Regions from separate parts of the Streptococcus gingivalis genome, predicted to be linked through region 2. Evidence: predicted binding sites of a transcription regulator. Region 2 holds the regulator's gene; the other holds the start of a gene.
The links. The regulator NrdR, encoded in region 2, represses ribonucleotide reductase genes. The targets are predictions, from matches to a motif close to ACACNATATATNGTGT.

Region 1 (15,072 bases), on a different contig from region 2:
CTCCGGTCTTTGTCCACCATATTCGGTGTGTAGACCACTTCACCGAACTCTGCTACACTGTACTCTTTGACTTGTTTGACCTTAGAATCTTTCGGTGTCATGCTAAAGATATCTTTGGTCTTATCCGCGTAATGGATCAGGATGTGATCCGCATCCGCTAGTTTAGTGACAAAATCATTGCCCTTCATAGCGGTCACAGACAAGACTTCCTTGGTCAAGAGAGGACTCGTTGCAGCCAATTTATTCCCTTGGTCGACAATCCATTCTTTGTTGTAGAATGGTTGCAATTTAGCAATATTGCGGTAAGCTAACTCACGAGTCGCATCGTAAGCAGTGATGGCCTTGTATTGATCGTCTTTGCTAACAAGGTGATTGAGCGTATCTTCAATCGGTTTGCTGCTGGTGAATTTATCAGCAGTGATTCCCATTGCTTCGATTTTCTGCTCAGCTTCTGCCAGCGAGATGCTTGGGATTTTACGGGAGTTGTTAAAGGTTTTCTTCCCTTCACTCACGCCTTCCACACTGTAATTGCGCTTGGTTCTTGAATAGGTGAAGTAATCATCAGCGTCGATATCCGAATGTCCGAAGACCATCTCACCAGTTTTGACTTTCATCATGGTGATGTTGTCTTCAATAGTCCCCAAGGCCCAGTTGGTCCCTAGTAATCCACCAGATTGAACCGCTTCTTTGAGTTCAATTGAACCTTTAGCAACGGAGTTTCTGAGAACCCCTTCTTTACCGACTGTGTGGTTATTTCCACCATTTTGAGAGGAATAAACGAGACCTGCAGCTTTGGCTTTGTTCCCAGTGATTTCAGCATCAACGTAAGCTTTTTCAACAACACCTTTCCAGTTCTCGCCAACAACACCCGCTAGATAGCCACCTTTGTTCCCAGCAGCATGCAGTTTCCCGATAAAGGCGACATTACTTACTTTCCCACTGCCATCAATTTTATTGACGATCCCTGCTACGTCATTGTTCCCAACAACACTTCCTGTTACTTTAACATTTTCAACAGTTGCATTGTTTTTGATAACACCTGCTATTGGGGCTACTCGATCTGTCCCAGGTAGGTCAATATTGACATTTTCAAGCAAGAGATTCTTAACCGAGCCACCTTCGATGTTCCCAAATAATGGTCTTGTAATGTTATGGATGGCAAATTTATTTCCATTCGTACTTTCCAAAATTCCCTTGAAGGCATTGGTCACATAGGATTTCCCTACTGGCTGGACATTAGCCGCATTCATATTGCTACCCAGTTTAAAGGTACCAGTCGGATTGGCTTGCATAGCTTTTACAAGTTCGTTGAAATTGTAGTAGACATCCCCTTCATGAGCTTTGGGTTTTGCAATATAGTGGACATAGTCCTCACTGAACTGGTTGTCCGCAGTCCGTTGGATGAGATCAGGAGCTTTGGCTGTTACTTTGTAGAGGGTCACGCCATCTACCGTTACTTCTTCAATTTTATCAACGGCTAGTTTTGTAACCTTATTATCATAGGTAGTGACCTTTAAGTAGTAAGGCTTCACATCTGATGGTGTTTCAGACAAGAGGCTGCTATCGGTCTCAAGACCTTGGTCATCCACGCTAATCAGACTGGTTTCCTTGATGTTTTTGATTTCAACTTTTTTAAGATCAATTCTCAGTGGTTTTTCCTTGAGAACTTCTTCTTCATCCCCATTTCCACGGTCATACACCATGGTCGTTGCGAGCGTATAATCCTTGTAGTAGTCCAAGTCCGCTAAGGCAGCTGCCAAATCTGTCTCAGAAAGGGCAAAAGTTTTCACCACTTGATCACCCTTCTTCAATACAGCCTGGATGGACTTGATGGTCACACCGTCTGGTTTATCCAAATGATAAGTAGCTTTAGCACTGCGCTTCAATTCTTCCTTATCGACCTGGGTCAAAGTTAAGGTAGGCTTATCAAGTTCTTTGGTCCCTTGTTGAATGATCTGATCTTGGGCTTGTTCTACTACTTCTTCAGAAATTGTAGGAGCATCCGTTGTCTTAACTCCCTTAATGGTCTTGTAAACCTTGGTGATTTTCTTCTTCCCATTTTTACCGACTTGAGAAACCCTTTCGGATCCTTTTAGCAAGGTGGCATCTTGTTCGGTTACCGTCTTAAATGGAATTTCCTCATACGAAACATCCTCTGTTTGGCCTTCAATCGCCTTAGTCCCACGACTAATTTTTTCTGTCACAGGAGCTTTTACTGTTTCAGTTGTCGTGCTCACGGGTTCGCCAATCTTCTCACCATTGACCGTCTTATAAACACGACGAATCTCCTGGCTACCAGCCTCGCCTTTCTGAAGAAGGCTTTCTTCATCTGTGTAACGATTGGCATCCGTTACATACTCTGTTTCATATGGAAGGATTACCGTTTCTGTCTCTGTTACCGTCCCTTCCGTTACTTGATAGGTTGGGTTCTCCGGTTGAATAGGGGCTTCGCCGACATGGCCTTCTTCTTGTGTCCCTTTAGCTTCCACCACACCTGTATAGGCTGGGTTCTCTGGTTGAACAGGGGCTTCGCCGACATGGCCTTCTTCCTGCGTTCCCTTAGCTTCCACCACACCTGTATAGGCTGGAGTCTCTGGTTGAACAGGAGCTTCACCGACATGGCCTTCTTCCTGTGTTCCCTTGGCTTCTACCACGCCTGTATAGACTGGGTTCTCCGGTTGAACTGGGGCTTCGCCGACATGGCCTTCTTCTTGTGTCCCCTTGGCTTCCACCACACCTGTATAGGCTTGATTCTCTGGTTGAACAGGAGCTTCGCCGACATGGCCTTCTTCTTGTGTCCCCTTAGCCGTTACAACTGGAGAAGGGCTGGGTTGAGGGGTTGGTTGGGCATCTTCTTTTGTCCCAACAGCAAGAATTTGTGAAACTGGTTCTTTGGTGACCTTGCTTTCGACTACTCTGCGAACTTCTTGTCCATCTACCACACTCACTTCCGTCAATATGGTACGCTCCCCATTTTGGCCAGCAGTCAGCACCTTGGTTTGCCCTTTGGCTAATGTAGGATCAGCTTGCTTGACGGTTTCAAATGGCACAGGCTCAGTAGAGACTTCCAGGCTTGGTTTTTCAACTTGAGGAAAGGCTGGAGCGACTTCTGGCGTCACACGCGCTTGTGCTTCCACTTGTGGAATACCTGTACTTGTTTTGATCGTTCCTTCTACAGAAGGTTTCGTTTCCTGCATAGCCTTTGGCTCTCGTAAGCTCGTCTTTTGGACTGACGGGTAGCGCAGATAGCCCACATAGTCATAGCCATCAATTTGAATCACACCATCTGCAAGATCTTCGCTCGATGCGATCGCAAGATCCTGATTATAAGCGCGCAAGACTTGATTTTGTAGGGCTGCGACTTCAACTGGAAGTAGAAGACTTTGTCCCATGGCTCCAATCAAAAGGACGCCCATGACCTTCTTCCGGTGCTTTTTAGAGAGTAAGAGGACCGCAAAGGAAGCAGTGGCTAGACTTAGGCCAAATAGGGCGACTTCCTGACTTCCTGTTTGAGGAAGAACCGACTGAATTGCTTCCTTCTTCTTATAGACGAGATAGAAAGTATCTTCATTTTGATACTCTTCAGGGATTGCATGAATCACCTGTTCTTTTTCTTCAGCAGTCAGCTCTTCTTCTGTCACATATCCTAAGTGCACATGAGCAGGTAGAGTCACCTGATCTGCTTTGACAGGACGAGCTCCTAACAAGCTTCCTCCTAATAAAAAGACTCCAATGGCTACCGGACCAACACCGACAGATAATTTTCGAATCGAATATTTGGTCATTTTTTCAAACGTTTGTTTCGCTTTTTTCATCCTAAAATTCCTATATAGTAATATTTAACCCTCAAGCAAGGACCTGATTGTTTTTAGAGAGGTTGGGATCCTTTCTAGAAATAAGAACCTTCCCGGGATTTTTTACCTTTACCTATCTTATCTTTTTTCTTCTATTTTAGCAAGCTCTAAAACTCAAAAAAATAAACCGTTTTCTTTATAGGAAGAAAGCAACACAAAAAACGCCTCGAAAGGCGTTTGTATTATAGATCTATTTATAAGGATTGGTACAAATCATTGTATCGTTGACTAGCCGTATCCCATGAGAAGTCACGCGTCATAGCTTGCTCTTGGAGACCATACCAAGCCTGTTTGTCATTGTAGTAGACAGCCAAGGCTTCATCAACCGCCCAGTTAAACCAATAACCAGACAAATTATTGAAGCTAAAGCCTGTTCCACTTCCATCAACAGCATTAAACGGTTGAACGGTATCACGAAGTCCGCCGACTTCATGCACCAAAGGAAGGGTTCCATAACGCATGGCCATCATTTGAGAAAGGCCACACGGTTCAAAGCGACTTGGCATCAAGAAGACATCCGACGCTGCATAGATTTCTTGAGCCAATTGGACATCAAATGTGATATTCGCTGAAAGTTTATCTGGGTAGGCTTGACCAAACCAAGCAAAGGCATTTTCAAATCCAGGATCTCCTGTACCGAGCAAGACAATCTGAATATCCTTTTGCAAGAGTTGATGCAACTCTTCTACTACAACATCAAAACCTTTTTGACGTGTCAAACGAGAGACGATTCCAAACAAAGGTACATCATCGCGAACAGGCAGACCGACACGTTCTTGAAGAGCACGTTTGCTAGCTGCTTTACCTGAAAGATCTGAGAGACTGAAGTGATAGGTCAAGAGTGGATCCGTTTCAGGATTATACAGATCCGCATCAATCCCGTTTACAATTCCGGTCACCTTGCCAGACTCCATCCGAAGGATCTGATCCAAGCCACAACCATATTCAGCAGTCATAATCTCATGCGCATAGCTAGGAGAAACGGTTGTTACACGGTCAGCATATAGAATACCGGCTTTCATCCAGTTCAGACAATCATTCCAACGAAGCGTTCCATCTGCATAGCGTTCAAATCCAACTCCGAATAGATCCCACAACATTCCTGGGTCAAACTGACCTTGAAATTCCAAATTATGGATAGTCAATACTGTTTTAATTCCATGATAAGCTTGAATCCAACGGTATTTTTCCTTCAGCAAGAAAGGAATCATCGCCGTATGGTAATCATGGGCATGAAGAACATCTGGAATGAAGTCAACCCGTTCCATCGTTTCTAAGGCCGCGAGCTGGAAGAAGGCAAAGCGTTCCCCATCATCGAAGTCACCATAGACATGACCTCTAAAGAAATAATGTTGGTTATCAATAAAGTAAAAGGTGACTCCATCGCGCACAATGCGTTTCACACCAACATATTGACTTCTCCAGCCAACCTTGGTCTCAAAATGCAAGACATCTTCGATTTGATCTCCAAACTTGGCCTCTACCATATCATAGTAAGGGAGGATCACGCGCACGTCATGACCACTTTTAGCTAAGGATTTAGGAAGAGCGCCAATAACGTCTCCCAACCCCCCTGTTTTAGAAAATGGTGCACCTTCAGCTGCAACAAATAATAGTTTCATTAGACAATATCCTCTGTAACAATCGTTCCTTTTTTAACCACGACAGGTGCTTCTTCTGTCCCACGAATCGTCACACCAGCAGCCACTTCGACACCCTTATCCAGGATAGCATGTTCAACGATTGCATTTTCACGAACCACCACACCAGGGAAGAGAAGACTACTGCGGACCTCTGAACCTTGATGAAGGTGTACTCGACGTGAAACAACGGAGCGTTCAACGGTTCCTTCTACAATACTACCCGAAGCAAATTGAGACGATTTAATATGTGAAGTCTTGGAATAATACGTTGGTTCTTCATTCTTCACTTTCGTATACACTTTTTGATTTGGTGAAAAGAGCTTCATGAATTTTTGGTTTTCCAACATATCCAAGTTTGCATGGTAGTAGGATTCCACTGAATGAATATTGGCAAGGTAGCCTGTATATTCAAAGGCAAAAGCATTGTATTCCACTGCCAAATCACGCAAGATATAGCGCAATTTTTGTGGGTATTCTTTCTTGGCTTCTTCTTCAATTTTTTCAATCAACCAAGGAGTGTCCACAATAAAGACATCTGTTGACATGTTGTAGACTTCGTCAGGATCCTTGCCATCAAAAAGTTTTTGCTCTGTAACATGGTCTGTTTCATCAATTTCCAAGACAGCATTGACTTCAGAGATATTTTGAAGATGCAACTTTTTATAAACCACTGTAATCGGACGATCAATGGTATTATGGAGGTGGAAAATCTGATTGAGGTCAATATTCATCAAAACATCACTGTTTAAAGCAACTGTTTGGTTAGAACCAGACCGTTTCAAATAGGTCAATAATTGTCGGTAGTATTCTGGCCCTACCGTTGTATTTTCAACTGGAGTATTATAGATTCCGAGGTAATAGTGGCTCAATAAAGTAGACAAGCCCCACTCACGACCTGAACGAATATGGTCAAAGACTGAACTAATATTTTCTTGTTGAAAAATCCCAAAAACACTACGAATACCAGCATTCGCAAGACTAGACAACGGGAAATCAATCAAGCGGTATTTCCCACCAAACGGTAGGGATGCTACCGGACGATGGCTGGTCAAAGTGGACATATCATGATACCCAACTGTATTTCCTAAAATGGCTGAATATTTATCAATCTTCATCTGTTGCTACCCCCACTTTTTCATTGTAACCGACAACTTGTACTTCCTCTGTTCCATCAATCACGACACCTTCTGCAATGACTGCACCTTCCCCGATAATCGCGCGTTTCACGACAGCTCCTTTACCGATAATGGCATTGCTCATCACGACAGCATCTTCGACAACTGCTCCTTCACGAACTTGAGCTTCTGTTGATAAGATGGAGTGTTTGACTGTACCGTCTACCGAACAACCGTCGACGACAAGAGAATCTTCGACGTGGCCATGTTCCCCAAAGAAGTTCGGTGGAGAAATGAGGTTGCGTGAATAGATTTTCCAGTGACGATCGCGACTATCCAAGGCATTATTTGGATCGATATATTCCATATTGGCTTCCCAAAGAGACTCAATCGTACCAACGTCTTTCCAATAACCATTGAATTCATAAGCATAAACACTTTCGCCTGATTCTAGATAAGTTGGAATGACATTTTTACCGAAGTCTGACATATCGATATCACTCTTTTCAGCAGCAACCAACATATTGCGCAGACGAGCCCAGTCAAAGATGTAAATCCCCATGGAAGCCTTGGTGGATTTTGGTTCAGCTGGTTTTTCTTCAAATTCGACAATCCGATTATTGGCATCTGTATTCATGATTCCAAAACGGCTTGCTTCCTTCAAAGGTACATCTAGGACGGCAACAGTTAAGCTTGCATCATTATCCTTGTGCGCTTGAAGCATATCATCGTAATCCATCTTATAGATGTGGTCCCCAGATAATATCAAGACATATTCCGGATTGATGCTGTCGATATAGTCGATGTTTTGGAGGATGGCATGGCTAGTTCCTTCAAACCAACGATTTCCTTCACTAGCTGAATAAGGTTGGAGAATAGACACACCCGTATTGATTCCATCCAAGCCCCAGCTGGAACCATTCCCAATATGGCTGTTAAGGGCAAGTGGCTGGTACTGTGTAATCACACCAACATTGTGAATTCCTGAGTTGGCACAGTTTGATAGCGCAAAATCGATAATCCGATAGCGCCCACCAAATTGAACCGCAGGTTTCGCGATGTTTTTGGTTAATTTTCCAAGACGTGTTCCTTGCCCACCGGCAAGAATTAAAGCGAGCATTTCATTCTTCATTGACTACTTCCTCTTTTTAAAGCTTGGACTCCCTTAGAGTCAACCGATCATCATTTTTTATCTGATGTTTTAGATTTCGTTTTGCGAACCTTCCGTTTCACCTTCCAAATGCTAGCCCCTAAAGCCGGCAAAGTAAAGGTCAAAGTTTGTTCATAATCCTTCCACAGTCCATCTTGAGACTGAACTGTCGGATTGTGCTCTTTCCAGACACCTCCCCATTCTTCTAATTCTGTATTCCAAATTTCTTCATAGACCGCTGATACAGGCACACCAATCGTAAAGTCCTTGCGTTCTACTGGTGCCATATTGAAGACGCAAACCAAAAGATCGCCTTTACGATTTTTCCGGATCATAGACAAGACGCTCTGATCCCGGTTATCTGCATCAATAATCTCTAAGCCATCAAAGCTATCATCAATCTCCCACAATTCCTTGTGTTCTTTGTAGAAATGATTGAGCTGAGAAGTGAAACGACGCATCTTAGCATTCATTTCATCCTCTAGATTGCCCCATTCCAGTTGCTCTTCTGACTTCCATTCCAAAAATTGACCAAATTCTGAACCCATAAAGAGTAATTTCTTACCTGGATGGCAAATCTGATAGGTCAAGAGGTTACGGAGTCCAGCAAATTGATTGTAACGATCTCCCCACATCTTATGCATCAAACTCTTCTTACCATGCACCACTTCATCATGTGAAAATGGTAGTAAGAAGTTTTCAGAAAATGCATACATGAAACTAAAGGTTACCAGGTTAAAGTCAAATTTCCGGTAGATGGGATCTTCTTCGTAGAATCGAAGGATATCATTCATCCACCCCATATTCCATTTATAGTCAAAGCCAAGTCCACCTTCTTCTTCAGGACCCGTGATCTTTTGACCAGCAGAACTTTCTTCTGCAATCATCATGACATCTGGGTGTTCGTTCTTGATAATCGCATTCAACCGTCTAAGGAAATGAACGCCTTCGTAGTTGAGGTTTCCACCATCAATATTTGGTGTCCATGGACCACTATCGTAGTCAAGATAGAGCATATTGCTCACAGCATCGACCCGAATCCCATCTAAATGATAGGTATCAATCCAAAACTTCAAACTAGAAATCAAGAATGACTGGACTTGATTCTTCCCTAAATCGAAGTTCAAGGCTCCCCATCCGTAGTTATGGGCACGATGTTCATCCTGGTATTCAAAGGTTGGTGTTCCATCATAATAAGCCAAGGCATCATCATTGATAATGAAATGTCCTGGTACCCAATCCACGATCACTCCGATATTGTTGAGGTGGCATTCTTCCACGAAGTCTTGAAACTCTTCTGGGCTACCATAAGTCTGCTCGAGTGCAAAATATCCCATAAGCTGATAGCCCCAACTCAAGCCCAATGGATGGGCCATCACCGGCATAAATTCCACGTGGGTGTAGTTCATCTCTACCAGATACGGAATGAGTTCATCTTTTAGTTGTTTGAAGGTGTAGGAACTGTGATCCTCATTTCGTTTCCAAGATCCTGCATGAACCTCGTAAATATTAACAGGTCGTTCCTTAAAACCAAGTTTTTTACGGCGTGCTCTCCAGAGACCATCTTTCCAGTTTTTCTCTGGAATGGTCTTAATAATAGATCCTGTATTGGGTCTCTTTTCCATCCATAACGCTAGAGGATCGATTTTTTGCACCTGATGACCATTTTGTCGAGTCACCAAATACTTGTATATATCTCCCTCTTTTGCATCGGAACAGAAGACTTCCCAGACGCCTCCTTCATTACGAACCATTGGAATCTTACGAGCTTCCCAATCAGTGAAATCACCAATCAGATCCACCGCCTGAGCATTGGGAGCCCAAACACGGAAGGTAAAGCCTTCTTGTTCTCCCCTTGTTTCCTTGTGAGCTCCTAAGTACTCTTGAAGATGGAAATTATCCCCTCTTCCAAATGTCCATAAGTCTGTGCTTCTATCCATATACTCACCTCTTTATTTTTTTGAAAGCGTTTTCTAGTTGTTTTTATTTTACTATAAAATCACTTAATTTTCAAGTTGATTCCAGGAAAATCATGTAAATTTATCAGGAAAAGTTCTTTCATTTTCTCTTCCGAACCTTTTACTTCATTCCTTCGCTTTCCTCCTAATCTTACTTACGATTATACTATATATACGAGGAAAAATAAACAAAAAACCGAACATTCAAATCGCTATTTTTATTACTAACTAGTTTATTACGAATAAAATGAACATTTTTATGAACAATGTAAAAAAATCAAAAAAAGACTAAGACGGATTTGTCTTAGTCTTGTTAAATTCTTAGTCTACGTTCACGTATTCTTTTGAAAGTTCAAGAACTTCTTCCATTGTTGAACATTCAGTAAGAGCACGGTTAGCATATTCTTGCATTTTAGCTGTGTCGAGTTTCTTCATCAAGCTACGTGTACGAAGGACAGATGTCGCTGACATAGAGAACTCATCCAAGCCCATTCCGACAAGAAGTGGAACAGCAGTTTGGTCACCGGCCATTTCACCACACATACCTGCCCATTTGCCTTCAGCGTGCGCCGCTTTGATCACGTTGTTGATCAAACGAAGGATAGATGGGTTATATGGTTGGTAAAGGTATGAAACTTGTTCGTTCATACGGTCAGCAGCCATTGTGTATTGGATCAAGTCGTTTGTACCAATTGAGAAGAAATCAACTTCTTTGGCAAATTGGTCAGCCAACATCGCTGCGGCTGGGATTTCAATCATGATCCCTACTTCGATGTCGTCAGCAACGGCAACACCTTCAGCAACCAATTTCGCTTTTTCTTCTTCCAGAATACCTTTAGCTGTACGGAACTCAGTCAACAAAGCAACCATTGGGAACATGATCCGCAATTTACCGTGAACAGATGCACGAAGCAAAGCACGCAATTGTGTACGGAACATTTGGTTACCTGTCTCAGAGATAGAGATACGCAAAGCACGGAAACCTAAGAATGGGTTCATTTCTTTAGGAAGATCAAAGTAAGGGAGTTCTTTATCCCCACCGATATCCATTGTACGAACAACCACAGGTTTACCATTCATACCTTCAAGAACTGCTTTGTAGGCTTCGTATTGATCATCTTCAGTTGGGAAGTCTTGAGAATCCATGTACAAGAATTCAGTACGATAGAGACCAACAGCTTCTGCACCATTATCGTTTACACCTTCAACGTCTTTAGGTGTACCGATGTTGGCAGCCAATTCGAAGTGTTTTCCATCAGCAGTCACTGTTTTCGCATCTTTAAGGAGAGCCCATTCAGCTTTTTGTTTGGCATAAGCTTCACCAGCTGCTTTGAAGGCTGCGATTTGTTCTTCAGTAGGGTTGATCACCACTTCACCAGTGATCCCTGAAACAGCCAAAACATCGCCATCTTTGACAAGTTCTGTGATGTTATTTGTACCAAGAACAGCTGCGATTTCAAGTGTACGAGCCATGATAGCTGAGTGACTTGTACGTCCACCGATATTCGTGACAAAAGCTTTTACATACTTTTTGTTCAACTGTGCTGTATCAGATGGAGTCAAGTCATGCGCAACCACGATTGCTTCTTCATTGATAGAAGCAGGGTTTGGCAATTTCTTACCAAGCAAGTTGGCAAGGACACGTTTGGTAACGTCGCGAATGTCTGCTGCACGTTCTTGCATGTAAGGATTGTCTTCCATTCCTTCAAAGATTGCAATGAACATGTCAGTGACTTCTTTCAAGCCAGCCTCTGCATTGATTTTTTTCGTACGAATCGTTTCTTTGATCTGACCAATCATTTCAGGGTCAGCGAGAACCATCATATGCGCATCAAAAACTTGCGCTGCTTCTTCACCAAGGCTTGCTACTGCATTCTCCCGAATAAGAGAAAGCTCGTTTTGTGAAGCTTCAAGAGCTGCATCCAAACGAGCTTCTTCTGCACTTGTATCTTCGACTGAAACAGTCTCAAATGATAAGTCTGGTTGAATGAGCAAATATGCCTTAGCAACGGCAACACCGTCAGATGCTGCAATTCCTTTTAGCATTTTTGTCATATTTTTAAGCCAATCCTTCTTTAGTCATTGTTTCTGAAATAGCTGCGATTGCATCATCAGCGTCAGCACCTTCAGCAGAAATTACAACGTCAGCACCTTGACCAACACCAAGGCTCATAACACCCATGATTGATTTCAAGTTAACTGATTTACCTTTGTATTCAAGAGTGATGTCTGATGCAAATTTGCTAGCAGTTTGAACCAACAAAGTTGCTGGACGTGCGTGGATACCTGTTTCTGCCACGATGTGGAAATCTTTAGAAGCCATAATTGGACTCTCCTTTTAAAAAATAGTTTTTGAGTTACCTTTTGATAACCCTTACAATTTGGTATTATATCATCTTTTGAAATTTTTTTCAAGATTTTTATCACTGACTTACAGAAAAAGACTGCGAAAAATCCCAATTTAGATACATTCTAAGAAGTACCTGAAGAATGGAGAACAAATCTTTTCAATTTTCTACTATATTATAAGTAACATTTTCCTCCGCTTTCAAATAAAAAGAAGCAAGTGTACCACAGGATATTGATTCACAAAAAAATTATAACTAATTAAAGATGCTTTAAAGCCTATTCCTATCCCATTTCTTGGAATTTCTCAATTTCCGTTCACCACAATATATTGTGTTTTAAAAACCCCATTTCATATCTTTGCACAATATTTAGTTTTATTTTGTTGACAAGTTGCTGGATTTTGTTTATACTGTTTACAGATTTATATTTCGATAGGAGAACGAAAAAGAAATGGTAACCATTTATTCAAAAAATAATTGTGTTCAATGCAAAATGACCAAGCGATTCCTCGATAGCAATCATGTGGAATACCGCGAAATTAACTTAGATGAACAGCCAGAATTTGTAGAGCATGTTAAGAACCTTGGCTTCAATGCTGCTCCAGTTATTCAAACACCGGATGAAGTATTTTCTGGTTTTCAACCAGCTAAGTTGAAGAAACTTTCTTAATAAACACAGTATTTTGCTTAAATAGGGTCTAGCGTTAGCAACCTAACACTAGACTTTTTACTTGGAAAGAGAGGACTTCTCCTCTTCATTTTTTTGAACTAGAAAAGGATTATTATGGGATTAAAATCTCTTGAAGATGTGACGTATTTTCGTCTTAACAATGAAATCAACCGTCCAGTAAACGGCCAAATCATGCTTCATAAAGATAAAGAAGCTTTGGATGCGTTCTTTAAAGAAAATGTTGTACCAAATACTAAAACCTTTGACTCGATTACAGACAAGATTCAGTACCTTCTCGAGCACAATTACATTGAGAGAGCTTTTATCGAGAAATACCGTCCTGAATTTTTAGAGGAATTGGCCCAATTTATCAAAGATCAAAACTTCCAATTCAAGTCCTTCATGGCGGCCTACAAATTCTATAACCAATACGCTTTGAAAACAAATGATGGAGAATACTATCTTGAAAGCATGGAAGACCGTGTCTTTTTCAATGCTCTCTATTTTGCTGATGGAAATGAAGCTATCGCGCGAGACATCGCAAACGAAATTATCCACCAACGCTACCAACCAGCTACTCCTTCTTTCTTAAACGCTGGACGTGCCCGCCGTGGGGAATTGGTATCATGTTTCTTGATCCAAGTAACCGATGATATGAATGCGATCGGACGTTCCATCAACTCTGCCCTTCAACTGTCTCGTATCGGTGGTGGGGTTGGGATTTCTCTCAGCAACCTTCGTGAAGCTGGAGCACCAATCAAAGGGTATGAAGGAGCCGCTTCTGGAGTGGTTCCAGTTATGAAACTCTTCGAAGATAGCTTCTCTTACTCTAACCAATTGGGACAACGCCAAGGGGCTGGGGTGGTTTACCTCAACGTCTTCCACCCAGACATCATCGCCTTCCTTTCAACTAAGAAAGAAAATGCTGATGAAAAAGTTCGGGTGAAGACTCTCTCACTTGGTGTCGTCGTGCCAGACAAGTTCTACGAGTTGGCGCGTAAGAATGAAGAAATGTACCTCTTCAGCCCATACTCTGTGGAACGTGAATACGGAGTACCATTTAACTACATCGACATCACTGAAAAATACGATGAGTTGGTTGCTAATCCAAATATCCGCAAGACTAAAATTAAGGCACGTGATTTGGAAACTGAAATTTCTAAATTGCAACAAGAATCTGGCTATCCATATGTAGTCAACATTGATACTGCTAACCGGGCAAACCCTGTTGATGGAAAAATCATCATGAGTAACTTGTGTTCAGAGATCCTTCAAGTTCAAGAACCAAGCTTGATCAACGATGCCCAAGAATTTGTTCAAATGGGAACAGACGTCTCCTGTAACCTTGGTTCAACCAACGTAGTTAACATGATGACTTCACCTGATTTTGGTCGTTCGATTCGTGCCATGGTTCGTGCTTTGACCTTCGTTACAGATAGCTCTCATATCGTAGCCGTTCCAACTATTGACCACGGAAATAAACTGGCGCATACCTTTGGTCTTGGAGCCATGGGACTTCATAGCTACCTTGCCCAACAATTGATCGAATACGGATCACCGGAGTCTATTGAGTTTACGAGCATCTACTTCATGCTCATGAACTACTGGACTCTCGTAGAATCAAACAACATTGCGCGCGAACGTGGTGTTACCTTCCACAACTTCGAAAAATCTGATTATGCCAATGGTACTTACTTTGATAAGTACACGACTGGAGAATTTGTACCAAAATCTGATCGCGTCAAAGAACTCTTTAAAGATATCTTTATCCCAAGTGCTGAGGATTGGGCAGAACTGCGTGCTAAAGTTCAAGCAGATGGTCTTTACCACCAAAACCGCCTAGCTGTCGCACCAAATGGATCTATCAGCTACATCAATGACGTATCTGCTTCTATCCACCCAATTACACAACGGATTGAAGAACGCCAAGAGAAGAAAATCGGTAAGATCTACTACCCTGCAGCAGGATTGTCAACGGAAACGATTCCTTACTACACTTCTGCCTACGACATGGATATGCGAAAAGTCATCGATGTCTATGCTGCTGCAACTGAGCATGTAGACCAAGGTCTTTCACTGACTCTCTTTATGCGCAGCGATATTCCAAAGGGTCTTTACGAATGGAAAACTGAAAACAAACAAACCACTCGTGACTTGTCTATCCTTCGGAACTACGCCTTTAACAAGGGTATCAAGTCTATCTACTACGTCCGTACCTTTACAGATGATGGTGGAGAAGTTGGCGCCAACCAATGTGAAAGCTGTGTCATCTAATCCGCTATCCTAGATAGCTATCAAAAGTCGGTTCGCCGACTTTTTGTGCGGTATTCTATC
Region 2 (15,072 bases):
GAGATTGCATTTGATAAATTTAGACATAAATACAGGTCTTTTCTTTGAGGAAAGGCCTTCTTTTGATATACTAGGATTAATAAATAACAGAGGGGAGACCTCTAAAAAAGGAGAAAAAGTATGGATACTTTATTTATTCCAGGTTGGTTGATTACCGGCCTAATAGTCGCAGTTATTATTTTGATTTTGCTTGTTAAAGGTTATGTGAACGCTAAACCCAACGAAGTCGTGGTCATTACCGGTCTTCGGAAGCAACGTCACTTGCGTGGGAAAGCTGGCTTTATGATTCCCTTTGTCGAACAACGCTCTTATCTTGATATTGAGCAATTCTCGACAGATGTTCGGACGTCAGAAGCAGTCCCAACATTGGACTTCATTAACGTCCGTGCCGATGCAGCTGTTAAATTAAAAATCGGTACAACCGATGAAATGATTGCCCGGGCTGCAGAAAACTTCTTGAACTGGAATACGACAGATATTTCCAATTCTGTCCAAGATGTCTTGGAAGGAAACTTGCGGGAAGTGATCGGTCAGATGGAGCTCCGTAAGATGGTCAATGACCGTCAAGAGTTTGCCTCAAAAGTGCAGGACAACGTAGCACCAGACTTGGCAAAAATGGGTCTAGAAGTCATCGCCTTTACGGTTCAATCCTTCTCTGATGAAGGGGGAGTCATCGATAACCTCGGGATTGAAAATGTTGAAACCATTAAGAAAGATGCCTTGATTGCCAAAGCCAAAGCAGAACGTGAACGCAAGGAAGTCGAAGCAGAACAAGATAAATTGGCTAACGACAAACGCGTCGCTGCCGATCTTGAAATTGCGCAAAAACAAAATGAACTGAAACTCAAACAAGCAGCCCTCAAGCAAGAAGCAGACATTGCCCAAGCAAAAGCAGATGCCGCTAAAGGAATTGAGGCAGAAGTGCAACGTCGTGAACAAGAGCGCGTGGCAGCCGAAGCCAATATCATGAAACAGGAAAAAGAAGCGGAAGTCAAAGAGCGCGAAGTTAAGGTTCGTGAGCAAGAATTGGATGCCAACATCCGCAAACAAGCTGAAGCTGAAAAATATGCGCGTCAACAAGCTGCAGAAGCAGAATTGATCGAACGCCAACGCAAGGCCGAAGCTGAACTCTTCGAAACACAAAAAGAAGCCGAAGCTCGGAAAGCCCAAGCCGAAGCTGAGAAATTTGCCCAATTGCAAGAGGCCGAAGCTATTGAAGCCAAAGGTCGTGCCGAGGCTGAAGCTATTCGCTTGAAACTGGAAGCCGAAGCCAAAGGTTTGGACCAAAAGGCCGAAGCCATGAAGAAAATGCAAGAAGCAGCCATTACTGAAATGGTCGTTGACAAGTTGCCTGAAATTGCGCGTGCTGTCGCAGAACCATTAACCAAGGTTGATAAGATCACCATGTACGGGGAAGGCAATGCTTCTAAGATGGTGGGCGATATTATGCAAAGTATCGACCAAGTCTCTCAAGGAGCCGGATTTGATATTCGTCAATTGCTAGCAGGAGCTCTTGGGGTCAATATGACGGTCAACAAACTCAAAGAAGGAGAACAACCGGTCATTGAAGCAGAGGAGTTAGCTTCTAAAGAAGATTAATGCCATTCATCAAGAAGTGTCTGAGAACTGTTTCTCGGGCACTTTTGTTTTTAAGATCAAATGACTTGCATGATCTTCTCCCTCTTGGAGAAGGCGGGAAGCTATTTTCTGCTTTCTTTTGAGGAGGAAAAATGGTAGAATAAAGGCAAACTATAAAGAGGAGTGTCACATGACTAAAGCAAACTTTGGTGTTGTTGGTATGGCCGTAATGGGTCGTAACCTTGCCCTTAATATCGAATCTCGTGGCTATACAGTTGCCATTTTTAACCGTAGTAAAGAAAAAACAGAAGATGTGATTGCTTGCCATCCTGATAAAAACTTTGTGCCAAGCTATGATATCGAAAGCTTCGTAAACTCAATCGAAAAACCACGTCGTATCATGCTCATGGTTCAAGCAGGACCTGGTACAGACGCAACTATCCAAGCCCTTCTTCCACATTTGGATAAAGGTGATATCTTGATCGACGGAGGAAACACTTTCTATAAAGATACCATCCGTCGTAACGAAGAGTTGGCGAATTCAGGGATCAACTTTATCGGTACAGGTGTATCTGGTGGTGAAAAAGGTGCCCTTGAAGGTCCTTCTATCATGCCTGGTGGACAAAAAGAAGCATATGACTTGGTAGCTGACGTTCTTGAAGAAATCTCTGCAAAAGCACCTGAAGATGGAAAACCATGTGTGACATACATCGGTCCTGATGGAGCTGGTCACTACGTGAAAATGGTCCACAACGGGATCGAGTACGGGGATATGCAATTGATCGCAGAAAGCTATGACCTCATGCAACACTTGCTTGGCCTTTCTGCAGAAGACATGGCTGAAATCTTCACTGAGTGGAACAAAGGTGAATTGGACAGCTACTTGATTGAAATCACTGCGGATATCCTTGGACGCAAAGACGATGAAGGTCAAGACGGACCAATCGTAGACTACATCCTTGATGCTGCAGGAAACAAAGGAACTGGTAAATGGACTAGCCAATCAGCGCTTGATCTTGGTGTGCCATTGTCACTGATTACTGAGTCGGTATTTGCGCGCTACATTTCAACTTATAAAGAAGAACGTGTACACGCTAGCAAGGTGCTTCCAAAACCAGCTGCTTTCAAATTTGAAGGAGACAAGGCTGAGTTGATTGAAAAGATCCGTCAAGCCCTTTACTTCTCAAAAATCATTTCTTACGCACAAGGTTTTGCGCAATTGCGTGTAGCTTCTAAAGAAAATAACTGGAACTTGCCATTTGCAGATATCGCATCTATCTGGCGCGCTGGATGTATCATCCGTTCACGTTTCTTACAAAAGATTACAGATGCTTACAGACGTGATGCAGATCTTGCCAACCTTCTTTTAGATGAGTATTTCTTGGATGTAACAGCTAAGTACCAACAATCAGTTCGTGATATCGTAGCTCTTGCTGTTCAAGCAGGTGTTCCAGTACCAACCTTCTCAGCTGCCATCACTTACTTTGATAGCTACCGTTCAGCTGACCTTCCAGCAAACTTGATCCAAGCACAACGTGATTACTTTGGTGCCCACACATATAAACGTAAAGACAAAGAAGGTACCTTCCACTATTCTTGGTACGACGAAAAATAATCTTGCTCTATGGTCAAACGAGTTCTACTAGTAGAAAATGAGAAGCAAATCGCTCGCTTCATTGATTTGGAACTTCAAAAAGAGGGGTATCAAGTTGATGTGGTCGAAGATGGAAAAGCGGGTCTGTCCTTGATTGCTGCGACCAAATATGATCTGATCTTGTTTAATTACGATTTGTCAGATATGTCTGGTGAAACATTCGCAGAGGAAATCAGTCGGATTCGCCCAGCTTCTGTTTTGATTGTTTTGGATAGCCGCGAAAAAATTGCTGAGCACAAAGAGAGTATTCAGCGCTTTGCCGTTTCCTATATGGTCAAACCCTTTATTATCAGCGATTTGGTAGATAAGATCACAGCCATTTTTAGAGGACGTGATTATATTGACCAACATTGTAGCCAGATGAAAATCCCAACATCATACCGCAATTTGCGCATTGATGTGGAACACCATACCGTCTATCGTGGGAAAGACATGATTAGTTTGACCCGCAGGGAGTATGATCTCTTAGCGACTCTGATGGGAAGCAAAGGGGTGGTGACACGAGATCAGTTGTTGGAAAGTGTCTGGAAGTACGAGAGTACAGGTGAGACTAATATTGTGGACGTCTATATCCGTTATCTCCGTGGGAAAATTGATCTACCCGGTCAAAAAAGCTATATTAAGACCGTTCGTGGGATTGGCTATGCCATGCAAGACGCATTAGAATAAAATATTCGAACCCTTAGAGGGTTCGAATATTTTTATACTTCAAGGGAAACGTTTGCGTTCGGGAAGAATAGGTTTTAAAAAGGATTTGGCTTAAAAAAGATAAAATTTGGAGAAAAAAATGGATGTAAGGCTTTACAAATTTTTAAAATATGGTATACTAGAAACAAATTAAGCGCAAACGTTTTCTTAAAACAAAGCCTTAAACAATATAAGGAGGTTGAATGATGAACAAAGGATCATTCAAAAGTTTATTTAGCTTTGAATTCTGGCAGAAGTTCGGTAAGGCCTTGATGGTCGTTATCGCTGTCATGCCAGCGGCTGGGTTGATGATTTCAATCGGGAAATCAATCCCTATGATCAACCCGAATTTATCTCCACTTGTTATTACAGGTGGGATTCTCGAACAAATCGGTTGGGGGGTTATCGGTAACCTTCACATCCTCTTTGCACTCGCTATCGGTGGTAGCTGGGCCAAAGAGCGTGCAGGGGGTGCCTTTGCAGCTGGTCTCTCTTTCATCTTGATTAACCGTATTACCGGTGCAGTTTTCGGAGTGACATCTGCAATGTTAGCTGATAAAGCTGCAACGGTTCATACAATCTTCGGTGGATCGATTAAAGTTGCGGATTATTTCATCAGTGTTCTTGAAGCACCAGCCCTTAATATGGGGGTATTTGTAGGGATTATCTCAGGTTTCGTTGGAGCAACTGCCTTCAATAAATACTACAACTACCGTAAACTCCCAGAAGCCCTTTCTTTCTTCAATGGGAAACGCTTTGTACCATTCGTTGTTATCGTCCGTTCAGCTGCTACAGCCTTGGTTTTGGCAGCCTTGTGGCCAGTAGTTCAATCAGGAATTAATGGATTTGGTGTTTGGATTGCCAACTCACAATCAACAGCTCCAGTATTGGCACCATTCTTGTTTGGTACCTTGGAACGTCTTCTCTTGCCATTTGGTCTTCACCACATGTTGACCATTCCAATCAACTATACTCAATTGGGTGGTAGCTACCAAGTTCTTACAGGTGCTGCCAAAGGAACAACTGTATTTGGACAAGATCCACTTTGGTTGGCTTGGGTAACAGACCTTGTCAACTTGAAGAAAGCTGATCCTAGCCAATACCAACACTTGCTTCATGCTTACACACCAGCTCGTTTCAAAGTTGGTCAAATGATCGGATCATTTGGTATCTTGATGGGGATTGTGGTTGCCATCTACCGCAATGTGGATCCAGATAAAAAAGAAAAATACAAAGGGATGCTTTTTGCAACTGCCCTTGCAACATTCTTGACAGGTGTAACAGAACCAATTGAATACATGTTCATGTTTATTGCTACACCATTGTACATCATCTATGCTCTTGTTCAAGGGGCTGCCTTTGCAATGGCTGACTTGGTTCACCTTCGTGTCCACTCATTCGGTTCAATCGAGTTCTTGACACGTACCCCAATGGCCATCAACGCTGGTTTGGCATTAGATATCTTTAACTTTGTATGGGTAACAGTCCTCTTTGCCTTTATCATGTACTTCATTGCTAACTTCATGATTAAGAAATTCAATTATGCAACTCCAGGACGTAACGGTAACTATGAACAAAATGATGATGCCCCTGCAGGAGATGGTGCAGCAGCAGGTGCTGCTACAAGCTCAGCAAGCTCACAAGTCATTAACATTATCAACCTTCTTGGTGGACGTGCCAATATCGTAGACGTTGACGCATGTATGACTCGTCTTCGTGTAACTGTTAAGGACGCTGAAAAAGTCGGAACAGAAGAACAATGGAAAGCTGAAGGCGCTATGGGTCTTGTCATGAAAGGACAAGGTGTCCAAGCGATCTACGGACCTAAAGCTGACGTATTGAAATCTGATATCCAAGACGTACTTGATTCAGGTGAAGTTATTCCTGAAACACTTCCTAGCCAAATGACAGCAGTTCAAAAGGCTGAAGCAACCTTTAAAGGGGTAACAGATGAAGTTCACTCCGTTGCAGATGGTGAAGTTATCAATATTGAAGATGTGAAAGATCCTGTATTCTCACAAAAAATGATGGGAGACGGATTTGCAGTTGAGCCTGAAAATGGCCATATCGTTTCACCAGTTGCTGGTAAAGTTACTAGCGTCTTCCCAACCAAACATGCCCTTGGTTTGGTAACAGATAATGGTTTGGAAGTCTTAGTTCACATCGGTCTAGATACAGTTAGTCTTGAAGGAAAACCATTTGAGGTTAAAGTTACTGAAGGTCAAACAGTGGCTACTGGAGACCTCTTGGTAGAAGCAGACCTTGATGCAATCCGTGCAGCTGGTCGTGAAACTTCAACAATTGTTGTCTTCACAAATGCAGATGCGATTAAATCCGTTAAGGTCGAACATACTGGTAAATTGGCAGCAAATGCACCAGTTGCAACAGTAGAATTATAAGAGATGTCGGCAAAGAAAACGAGGTTGGGGCAGTGTACCCGGCCTCTTGCCGTTTCTTGATTTGAAAAGAAGGAGAAATCAGGGGATGAAATTTTTAACATTAAATTCCCATAGTTGGATGGAAGAGAATGCCCAGCAAAAATTTGAGACCCTCAAGGAGCAAATTTTAGAAGCACAATATGATGTGATCTGTTTCCAAGAGGTCAATCAAGAAATGGCCTCAGAAGTAGTCAAAACGGATGAGTATTATCAAGCTTTGCCATCAGCTGTAGCCATTCACAAGGATCACTTTGTTCGCGTATTGGTTGAGGAGTTGGCTGCTCAAGGTCTTCACTATTACTGGACTTGGGCTTACAACCATATTGGCTATGATCACCTCAATGAGGGGGTAGCCGTTCTTTCGCGTCAACCTTTGAAGGCGGATGAGATTTTGGTCTCCAATATGGATGATCCAACGGACTACCATACGCGTCGGGTGGCCGTTGCCCATACAAGTGTAGATGGCAAAGAGATTGCTGTTGCCAGTGTCCATCTTTCTTGGTGGGACAAAGGCTTCCAATTTGAGTGGCCACGCATTGAGAACTACTTCAGCCAAGTAGGGAAACCCTTTATTCTAGCGGGTGATTTCAATAATCCTGTTGGTCAAGAAGGCTATGAAACAATTCTATCAAGTTCACTTGAACTTCAAGATAGCTTTATTGAAGCTAAAGAAACAAAGGGTACCTATACTGTAGGTCCTGGAATTGATGGCTGGACGGACAATCAAATTCCCTTGCGAATTGATTACGTCTTTGCAAGTCCAGAATGGGACATCCAGCGTCTTCATGTCATCTTTGATGGGGAAAATAAACCCCATGTCAGTGACCACTATGGCTTAGAAGCTGAATTATCACTTTAATATAAACGGAGAGTCGAAAGGAAAACGATTTTTTTCAAATCGTCCTTCGACTCTTTTTTTATGTATCAAAGAGGAGCAGGCATAGGGGATTCTCCTGTTCTTCTGCTTTCTTTACGATTCAATTTATGGTAAAATGAAGTGTTAAAACAGTTTAAGGAGGTAGCAAATGCGTTGTCCAAAATGTGGTGGAAGTAAGTCTAGTGTGGTGGATAGTCGACAAGCTGAAGATGGGAATACCATCCGTCGTCGCAGGGAATGCGAAGAATGCCATTATCGCTTTACTACCTACGAACGTGTAGAAGAACGGACACTAGTAGTTGTCAAAAAGGATGGGACACGCGAGCAATTTTCTCGTGATAAAATCTTTAATGGCATTATCCGCTCGGCTCAAAAACGGCCTGTTTCTAGTGATGAAATCGAAGAAATTGTAAACCGGATTGAGCAAAAGGTTCGCAGCCAAAGTGATAATGAAATCAACAGTGAGTATATTGGTTCTTTGGTCATGGATGAGTTGGCAGATCTGGATGAGATCACCTATGTCCGTTTTGCTAGTGTTTACCGGAGTTTCAAGGATGTTGGTGAATTAGAGACCCTCTTGAAGCAAATCACGAAGGGAACCAAGAAGAAAAAGGAAAGATAGATGAAGCCCAATACGCCTTTCGCATTTTTAAAAAATAATCTTCTTCCACCGGCAGGGGCTGCATTGGAGCAGTATTACCTGCCTATTTTGGAGACGGATACGGTAGCGGTTTATCGGTATCTACTCGCCTCTTACGATCAGGGTGAAAAACAATATTTACTGGCACAAATCCTCAATCATTTGAATATAGGATTTCCACAGTTGCTACTTGCCTTTGATCGTTTAATTGCCATGGGGTTGATCGATCTCTATGAGGAAGAAGTTGGGATCACCATTCAGTTACATGCTCCTCTTGAGGCAGGAGAATTTTTTTCGAATGCTGTTTTCAAACGCTTGCTTGAAAAAAAGATTGGGGAAAAGGCCGTGGAAGATCTGCTCCCAGTACGCTCTTTAGGGACTAGACGGCAAGTTTCCTTCTCGCAAGTCTTTGGAATAGATGCTGGGGAGACGACCGTTCTTCCAAGTAAGAAACAGCAGTTTGATATGGAGATGTTTAAGCGAATGATGGGGCGTGATGGACTTCGTTTTGCGGATGAAGGAGAAGCAACCCTAGCTCTCTTTGCCATCGCAGAAGAGCAACAATGGACCTGGTATGAAACCTATCTCCTAGCAAAAGAAACGGCTGTAGACCGGATTGTCTCTCCAAAGAGAATGAAGCAAAAGTTGGCTCAGGCCAACCAAGAGCAACCCCGCATGTCCTATAGCCGTCAGGAAGAAACCATTCTGAGAGAAGCTAAGGCAAAATCCAGCCTACAATTTCTAGCGGAGATTAAGAAGGCACGCAATGCGACCATTACGCAGAGCGAACGCAAGACTTTATCCAAGTTAGCTGATCTAGGCTTACTAGATGAGGTGATCAATATTATCTTATTGTTGACCTTTAACAAGACCCAGTCTGCTAATCTCAATGAAAAGTATGCTTTGAAGGTAGGAAATGATTTTTCTTATCAAGGGGTCAACAGTGCAGAAATGGCGATTTTAAAAGTCCGAGAACGTCAGGAACAGACTAAGTCTCAAGGAAACAAGGGGACGACAACTGCCCCAGCCAAAGGCAAGCCAAGCAATGTTCCTAAGTGGAGCCAACCGCACTATCAAAATCAAACCAGTCAAAAAGAAAAAGTGGATCTTGCAAAAGAGAAACAACGCCTATTAGAAAAATTAAATCAAGGAGGTGAGTAGATGGAAAGTGTAGGTCAAACCCTGTCTCACATGAATCGTGCCCGCCAATTCAACTATGAGGATTTGGTGGCACAGATTTTAGCAGACCAAGAAGTCGCTGCCTTTATCCAAGCTCAGTCTTTGTCTGAGCAAGAAATTCGACGGAGTATTTCAAAATTTAATCAATACATTAGTGAACGCAACCGTTTCTTATTGGGAGATCCAGATTATATTGCCAAAGGTTATAAGCCCATCCTAACCATGAATGAAGGTTATGCAGATGTGGCCTATGAGGAGACACCAGAGTTAATCGAAGCCCAAAAACGAGCTGCGATCAACCAACGTCTCAACTTGATCAATCTCCCTTCAACCTTGAAAGAAGCGAGTCTAGCCAAGGTGGAACTCGATGATAAGGGGCGATTTGAGGCCTTTGAAGAATTAGCTAATTTTGTGGCCAACTATCCTGAATATCAAAAGGGGATCTACCTCTATGGTGATTTCGGAGTAGGAAAGAGCTACATGATGGCAGCCTTGGCTCATGATTTATCCGAAAAACGCCAGGCCTCTACTACCCTACTTCATTTTCCAAGTTTTGCTATCGATGTTAAAAATGCCATCAGTTCAGGCTTGGTCAAAGAAACCGTCGATCAGGTGAAAAAAGCCGAAATTTTAATTCTGGATGATATCGGTGCGGAACAGATGTCAGCCTGGGTGCGAGATGAAATCTTACAAGTGATTTTGCAGCACCGAATGCAGGAAAATCTCCCAACCTTCTTTACTTCTAACTTTAATTTTGAAGAGTTGGAACGTCATTTTGCAGCTTCGCGTAATGGAGATGAAACCTGGCAGGCCAAACGGGTCATGGAGCGCGTGAAATTTTTAGCCAAGGAAATCCATTTGGAAGGAGTCAATCGCCGATGAATGAAACCATCCGTTTAATGAAATCTCATTTTTCTGTTCGCCGTTTTAAGGAAGAAGCCATCAAAGAAGCTGACCTCAAGGAAATTTTATCAGCTGGGCAGATGGCATCAAGTTGGAAAAACTTTCAGTCTTATTCTGTGATTGTGGTCAAAAGCAAGGAGAAGAAAGAAGCTCTTTACGACTTGCTTCCTCAAGAAGCGATTCGCCAATCAGATGTCTTTCTCCTCTTTGTTGGAGATTTAAACCGCGCTGAAAAAGCTGTCAAACTTCATGAGCAGGATTTCCATCCTGAAGGGGTGGACAACTTACTGATCACCTCAGTGGATGCGGCTCTAGCAGCTCAAAATACGCTATTGGCAGCTGAAAGTCTCGGCTATGGTGGAGTGATTATCGGCATGTTGCGCTACTGTTCAGAAGAAGTCGCAGAACTCTTCCGTCTGCCAGGCTATACCTATCCTGTTTTTGGGATTGCTCTCGGAGTACCTAATCAGCAGCATGCAGTGAAACCACGTTTGCCATTGGAGCAGGTTGCTTTTGAAGAAGAATACCAAAAACAAGACCCATCAGTTGTGACTGCCTATGACAAGGTTCAGGCAGATTATGCTGGAGCGCGTGCAACAGACAGCTGGAGCGAGCGCCTTGCAGCTCAATTTGGTCAACCTGAACAAGAAGAGACCAAAAAACTACTAAAAAAACACAAACTATTATGAAATGAAGAGAGGCGTTCTTGAACCGAGGTCTCGCCTTTCATTAGAAAAGAGGAAATCATGGCCCTACCAACTATTGCGATTGTAGGCCGTCCCAATGTCGGAAAATCGACACTCTTTAACCGGATTGCCGGTGAGCGGATTTCCATCGTTGAGGATGTAGAAGGAGTCACTCGTGACCGCATTTATGCAACAGCTGAGTGGTTGAATCGAAAATTTAGTATCATTGATACGGGGGGAATTGATGACGTAGATGCCCCATTTATGGAGCAAATCAAGCATCAGGCAGAAATTGCTATGGACGAAGCAGATGTGATCGTCTTTGTCGTTTCTGGGAAAGAAGGGATCACGGATGCGGATGAATATGTCACTCGTATCTTGTATAAGACCCATAAACCGGTGATTCTTGCAGTCAACAAGGTGGATAACCCAGAGATGCGCAATGATATCTATGACTTTTATGCCTTAGGACTAGGTGAGCCACTACCAGTATCCTCTGTCCACGGGATCGGAACTGGGGATGTGCTCGATGCCATCATCGAAAATCTTCCGAATGACACAGAAGAAGAAAATCCAGATATCATCAAATTTAGCTTGATTGGTCGTCCAAATGTTGGGAAATCAAGCTTGATCAATGCGATCCTTGGAGAAGACCGGGTCATCGCAAGCCCTGTTGCTGGAACCACACGGGATGCCATCGATACCCATTTTACCGATGCAGATGGCCAAGAATTTACCATGATCGATACAGCTGGTATGCGCAAATCTGGTAAAATCTATGAAAACACTGAGAAATATTCTATCATGCGTGCCATGCGTGCCATCGACCGCTCAGATGTGGTTTTGATGGTTATCAATGCCGAAGAAGGGATTCGGGAGTATGACAAACGGATCGCTGGCTTTGCTCATGAAGCTGGTAAAGGTATGATCATTGTTGTCAACAAATGGGATACCATTGAAAAAGACAACCATACCATGAAGCAGTGGGAAGATGACATTCGCGATCAATTCCAATACCTTTCTTATGCGCCGATTGTTTTTGTCTCTGCCTTAACCAAACAACGCTTGCACAAGTTGCCAGAGATGATTAAACAGATCAGTGAGAGTCAAAATACACGGATTCCTTCAGCTGTCTTGAACGATGTGATTATGGATGCCATTGCCATTAATCCAACGCCGACCGACAAAGGAAAACGTCTCAAGATCTTCTATGCGACACAAGTGGCAACCAAGCCGCCAACTTTTGTGGTCTTTGTTAACGAAGAAGAACTGATGCACTTCTCATACCTCCGTTTCTTGGAGAACCAAATTCGCAAGGCCTTTGTTTTTGAAGGAACTCCAATCCATTTGATTGCGCGAAAACGGAAGTAGGGAATACGAGACAAATGGATCAAAGTGGAGAAGGATATTTCAAATGATAAAACGCTCATTCTTCCAACTATGAAAACAACTAAAAGTAGCGCATAAGCGTTGCTTTTTTTAATAAGCTGGTAAAATGAAGTGGAGGATAGTCAGATGCGTAGTATCATGGTCCGGATATTCTTTATTCCTTATGCTTTTTTTAAGGATGAGTAGAGTAAACTCATGAAGATCATGAGAGCTTTAGGTTTGTGTACTTATTATTTAAAATCTATCTGTATCTCTTGTTTCTCGGTTCGATCGTAAGCTTGGAGCTCTTGATCCTATTGTTGGGGATTTTATTAAAAAATAGGTCGTGTTTTTTGTCTTTTTCTGTGGGCTATCAGGATCTTTCTCCTCTCTATTTATCTATTCTGTCTATTGTTCGCTCAGACGGTTAAAAGAGAAAAATCATGGATAGCTGATTGAGGTAACTCTATTACGAAATCAGGTGAAAAGCTGGGACAATACTGTCTCAGTTTTTTTCTAAAAGTAAGTTAAAATCCTTTTAATAGTAAAATTATCTTTTCTAATTTTTTCTTAAATATGGTATAATAAAGGGATTAATCTAAGGTGGTAAACATGGCAAAATTAATTCCTGGGAAGGTTCGTTCACAAGGGAGCCTTCTCTATGAAGCTGGGAAGGTTTCCCTTCAGGAAGTAAAAGAAAAATACCTGTATTTTCGGGTGGAAGAAGAAAGCTTGCGGTACAGTTTGGACGACGATGCCGTTTTTTGTAGCTGTGCTTTCTTTCAAAAGAAAAAATTCTGTACGCATCTAGCAGCTGTAGAAGCTTTTTTGAAGAATGATGACAGTGGGAAAGCAGCTCTTACAAGCCTTGAAGAAGACGCCACGGCGACTGAAGAAACGCAGGAGAAGGTCTCTTTTGGAAGTTTGTTTTTAGACCAGGTCCTTCCAAAAATCGAAAAGAAAGAAACACGCTATGTCTTATCAGCAGTCGGGCAGGAGGATGAATACTCTGGTCAATTCTTGTGGACTCTTCGCATTCGTCGCTTGCCAGACGAGCGCTCTTATGTGATCAGAGATGTACTAGCTTTTTTGCAGACCCTTCAGAAAGAAGGCCATTTTGCAATTGGCAAAAGTTACTATGAACCCATTTCTTACTTAGAATTTGATGGGTCTAGTCAGGATGTGATCAATTTCCTACAAGGCTTGGTCATAGATAGTGGATCGAAAGAGCAAGATTTCTTTCCCAATGCTGGACGCCATCTTTATTTTCCACCGACTCTCTTTGAAGAAGCTGTAGAATTATTGATGAATTTGGATTCCTTCCTCTTGCAATACAGCATGTACGATTTTTCTGAAGTCTATTTTCAGGATGTCCATGGGGAGGAAGAACTCTTTCATTTTCAGGTGGAAGACCATGGTGATTTTTACGAATTGATCATTACGGAGCCACAAGTGAAGGTTGTCGAGTCTGCTGTTTACCTGTTTCGAAATGGTGTTTTCTATCACCTGACGCCCCAACAGCGAACCCTATGGAAGGCCATCCAAGATCTTCCAATGGATCAGGATCGCAAAAAACGCCTGCATTTTGATCCAACGGATCAAACAAAGCTTTCCTATAGTTTAAAAGAGTTCAAAAAACTGGGGCAAATAACAGCTCCGACCAGCTTTTTAATCCACGATTTCACTCCAGAATTTCATTTTGATCTAGCACAGGACCAGACTGTTTTACTGGATGTTGTCTTTCAATACCAGGATCGTGTGGTGACCACGCGTGAGGAACTCCTCAATCTTCCTTATTCCAGTGATTTCGATAAGGAGCAAGAAGTCCTTTCAACCATGCTAGCAGCAGGTTTTACAGACGACTTTTCTTCCCAAAGAAGTCCTTTATCAAGTGAGCAAATCTATCCATTCTTTCACCAACAGATCCCGACTTTTGAAGCCTTAGGAGAGGTTACCCTCTCTGATAGCCTTTTAGATCTTTATCAAGTGGAGCGTCCAAAAATTGATGTTAAAACCAATGGCAGTCTACTGGAGATCGGTTTTGACTTTGAAAGTGTGGATCCAGCCGAAGTGGACCAGGTCCTCAAAGCTCTAGTAGGGCAAAAAGACTATTTTGTCAGCCATACAGGGAAAGTTCTTGTCTTTGATGAAGAAACTAAGAAGATCAGTCGAGCCTTAGCAGATCTGCGGGCGAAAATGAGCAAGGGTGGGAAACTACAAGCCCGCCGGATTGCCGCTTATCAGCTATCTGATTTGTTGGCAGATCAAGACAATGTTCATTTTTCAGAAGACTTTCGAAATTTAGCTCATGATTTGACTCATCCAGAAGACTTCCAACTCCCTCAGATGACAATCCAAGCGACCCTAAGGGATTACCAAGAAACAGGGGTCAAATGGTTCTCCATGTTAAATCATTATGGTTTTGGTGGTATTTTAGCGGATGATATGGGGCTTGGGAAAACCCTGCAGACTATTTCCTTCTTGACCAGTGTCGCAAAAAAAGAAACTAAAATCTTGATTCTAGCTCCATCTAGTCTCATCTACAATTGGAAACAAGAATTTTCAAAATTCGCTCCTCAGATGGAAGTGGCAGTCGTCTATGGTCTCAAGCAGCACCGAGATGAACTCATCGCAACCAATCCACAGGTAGTTATCACTAGTTACGCGTCTTTCCGTCAAGATGTGGAGGAATACCAGAAGAATCAGTATGAGTACTTGATTCTAGATGAAGCCCAGGTCATGAAAAATGCCCAAACCAAGATTGCCCAACACTTACGTGGCTTTGAGGTTCCGCATGTGTTTGCCTTATCTGGGACACCGATTGAAAATCATGTGGGTGAACTCTGGTCTATTTTCCAAATTGTTCTTCCAGGGCTCTTCCCAGCTAAAAGAGAATTTCAAAAATTGAGTCCTGAGACCATTGCACGATTTGTCAAACCTTTTGTCATGAGACGGAAAAAAGATGAAGTGCTCCAAGAATTACCGGACTTGATTGAAACAACCTACCACAATGAGTTGGATGAAAGCCAAAAAACGATCTATTTGGCTCAATTAAAACAAAT

Region 1: the regulator NrdR is predicted to act here: its motif matches at 12,388-12,403, upstream of nrdH (glutaredoxin-like protein NrdH).

The regions. Positions count from the first base shown of each region.
Region 1 covers NZ_JAYKTO010000001.1:750,575-765,646, forward strand. Annotated here, with positions in the region: gene SM122_RS03715 (ZmpA/ZmpB/ZmpC family metallo-endopeptidase) at 1-3,815, opposite strand, end outside; gene glgA (glycogen synthase GlgA) at 4,049-5,476, opposite strand; gene glgD (glucose-1-phosphate adenylyltransferase subunit GlgD) at 5,476-6,612, opposite strand; gene SM122_RS03730 (glucose-1-phosphate adenylyltransferase) at 6,602-7,744, opposite strand; gene glgB (1,4-alpha-glucan branching protein GlgB) at 7,795-9,702, opposite strand; gene ptsP (phosphoenolpyruvate--protein phosphotransferase) at 10,042-11,775, opposite strand; gene SM122_RS03745 (phosphocarrier protein HPr) at 11,780-12,043, opposite strand; gene nrdH (glutaredoxin-like protein NrdH) at 12,520-12,738, shown strand; gene nrdE (class 1b ribonucleoside-diphosphate reductase subunit alpha) at 12,853-15,012, shown strand.
Region 2 covers NZ_JAYKTO010000002.1:741,758-756,829, forward strand. Annotated here, with positions in the region: gene SM122_RS09985 (flotillin family protein) at 121-1,599, shown strand; gene gndA (NADP-dependent phosphogluconate dehydrogenase) at 1,769-3,193, shown strand; gene SM122_RS09995 (response regulator transcription factor) at 3,203-3,901, shown strand; gene SM122_RS10000 (PTS transporter subunit IIBC) at 4,126-6,318, shown strand; gene SM122_RS10005 (endonuclease/exonuclease/phosphatase family protein) at 6,404-7,216, shown strand; gene nrdR (transcriptional regulator NrdR) at 7,383-7,856, shown strand; gene SM122_RS10015 (replication initiation and membrane attachment family protein) at 7,857-9,035, shown strand; gene dnaI (primosomal protein DnaI) at 9,036-9,935, shown strand; gene SM122_RS10025 (nitroreductase family protein) at 9,932-10,645, shown strand; gene der (ribosome biogenesis GTPase Der) at 10,703-12,013, shown strand; gene SM122_RS10035 (DEAD/DEAH box helicase) at 12,623-15,072, shown strand, end outside.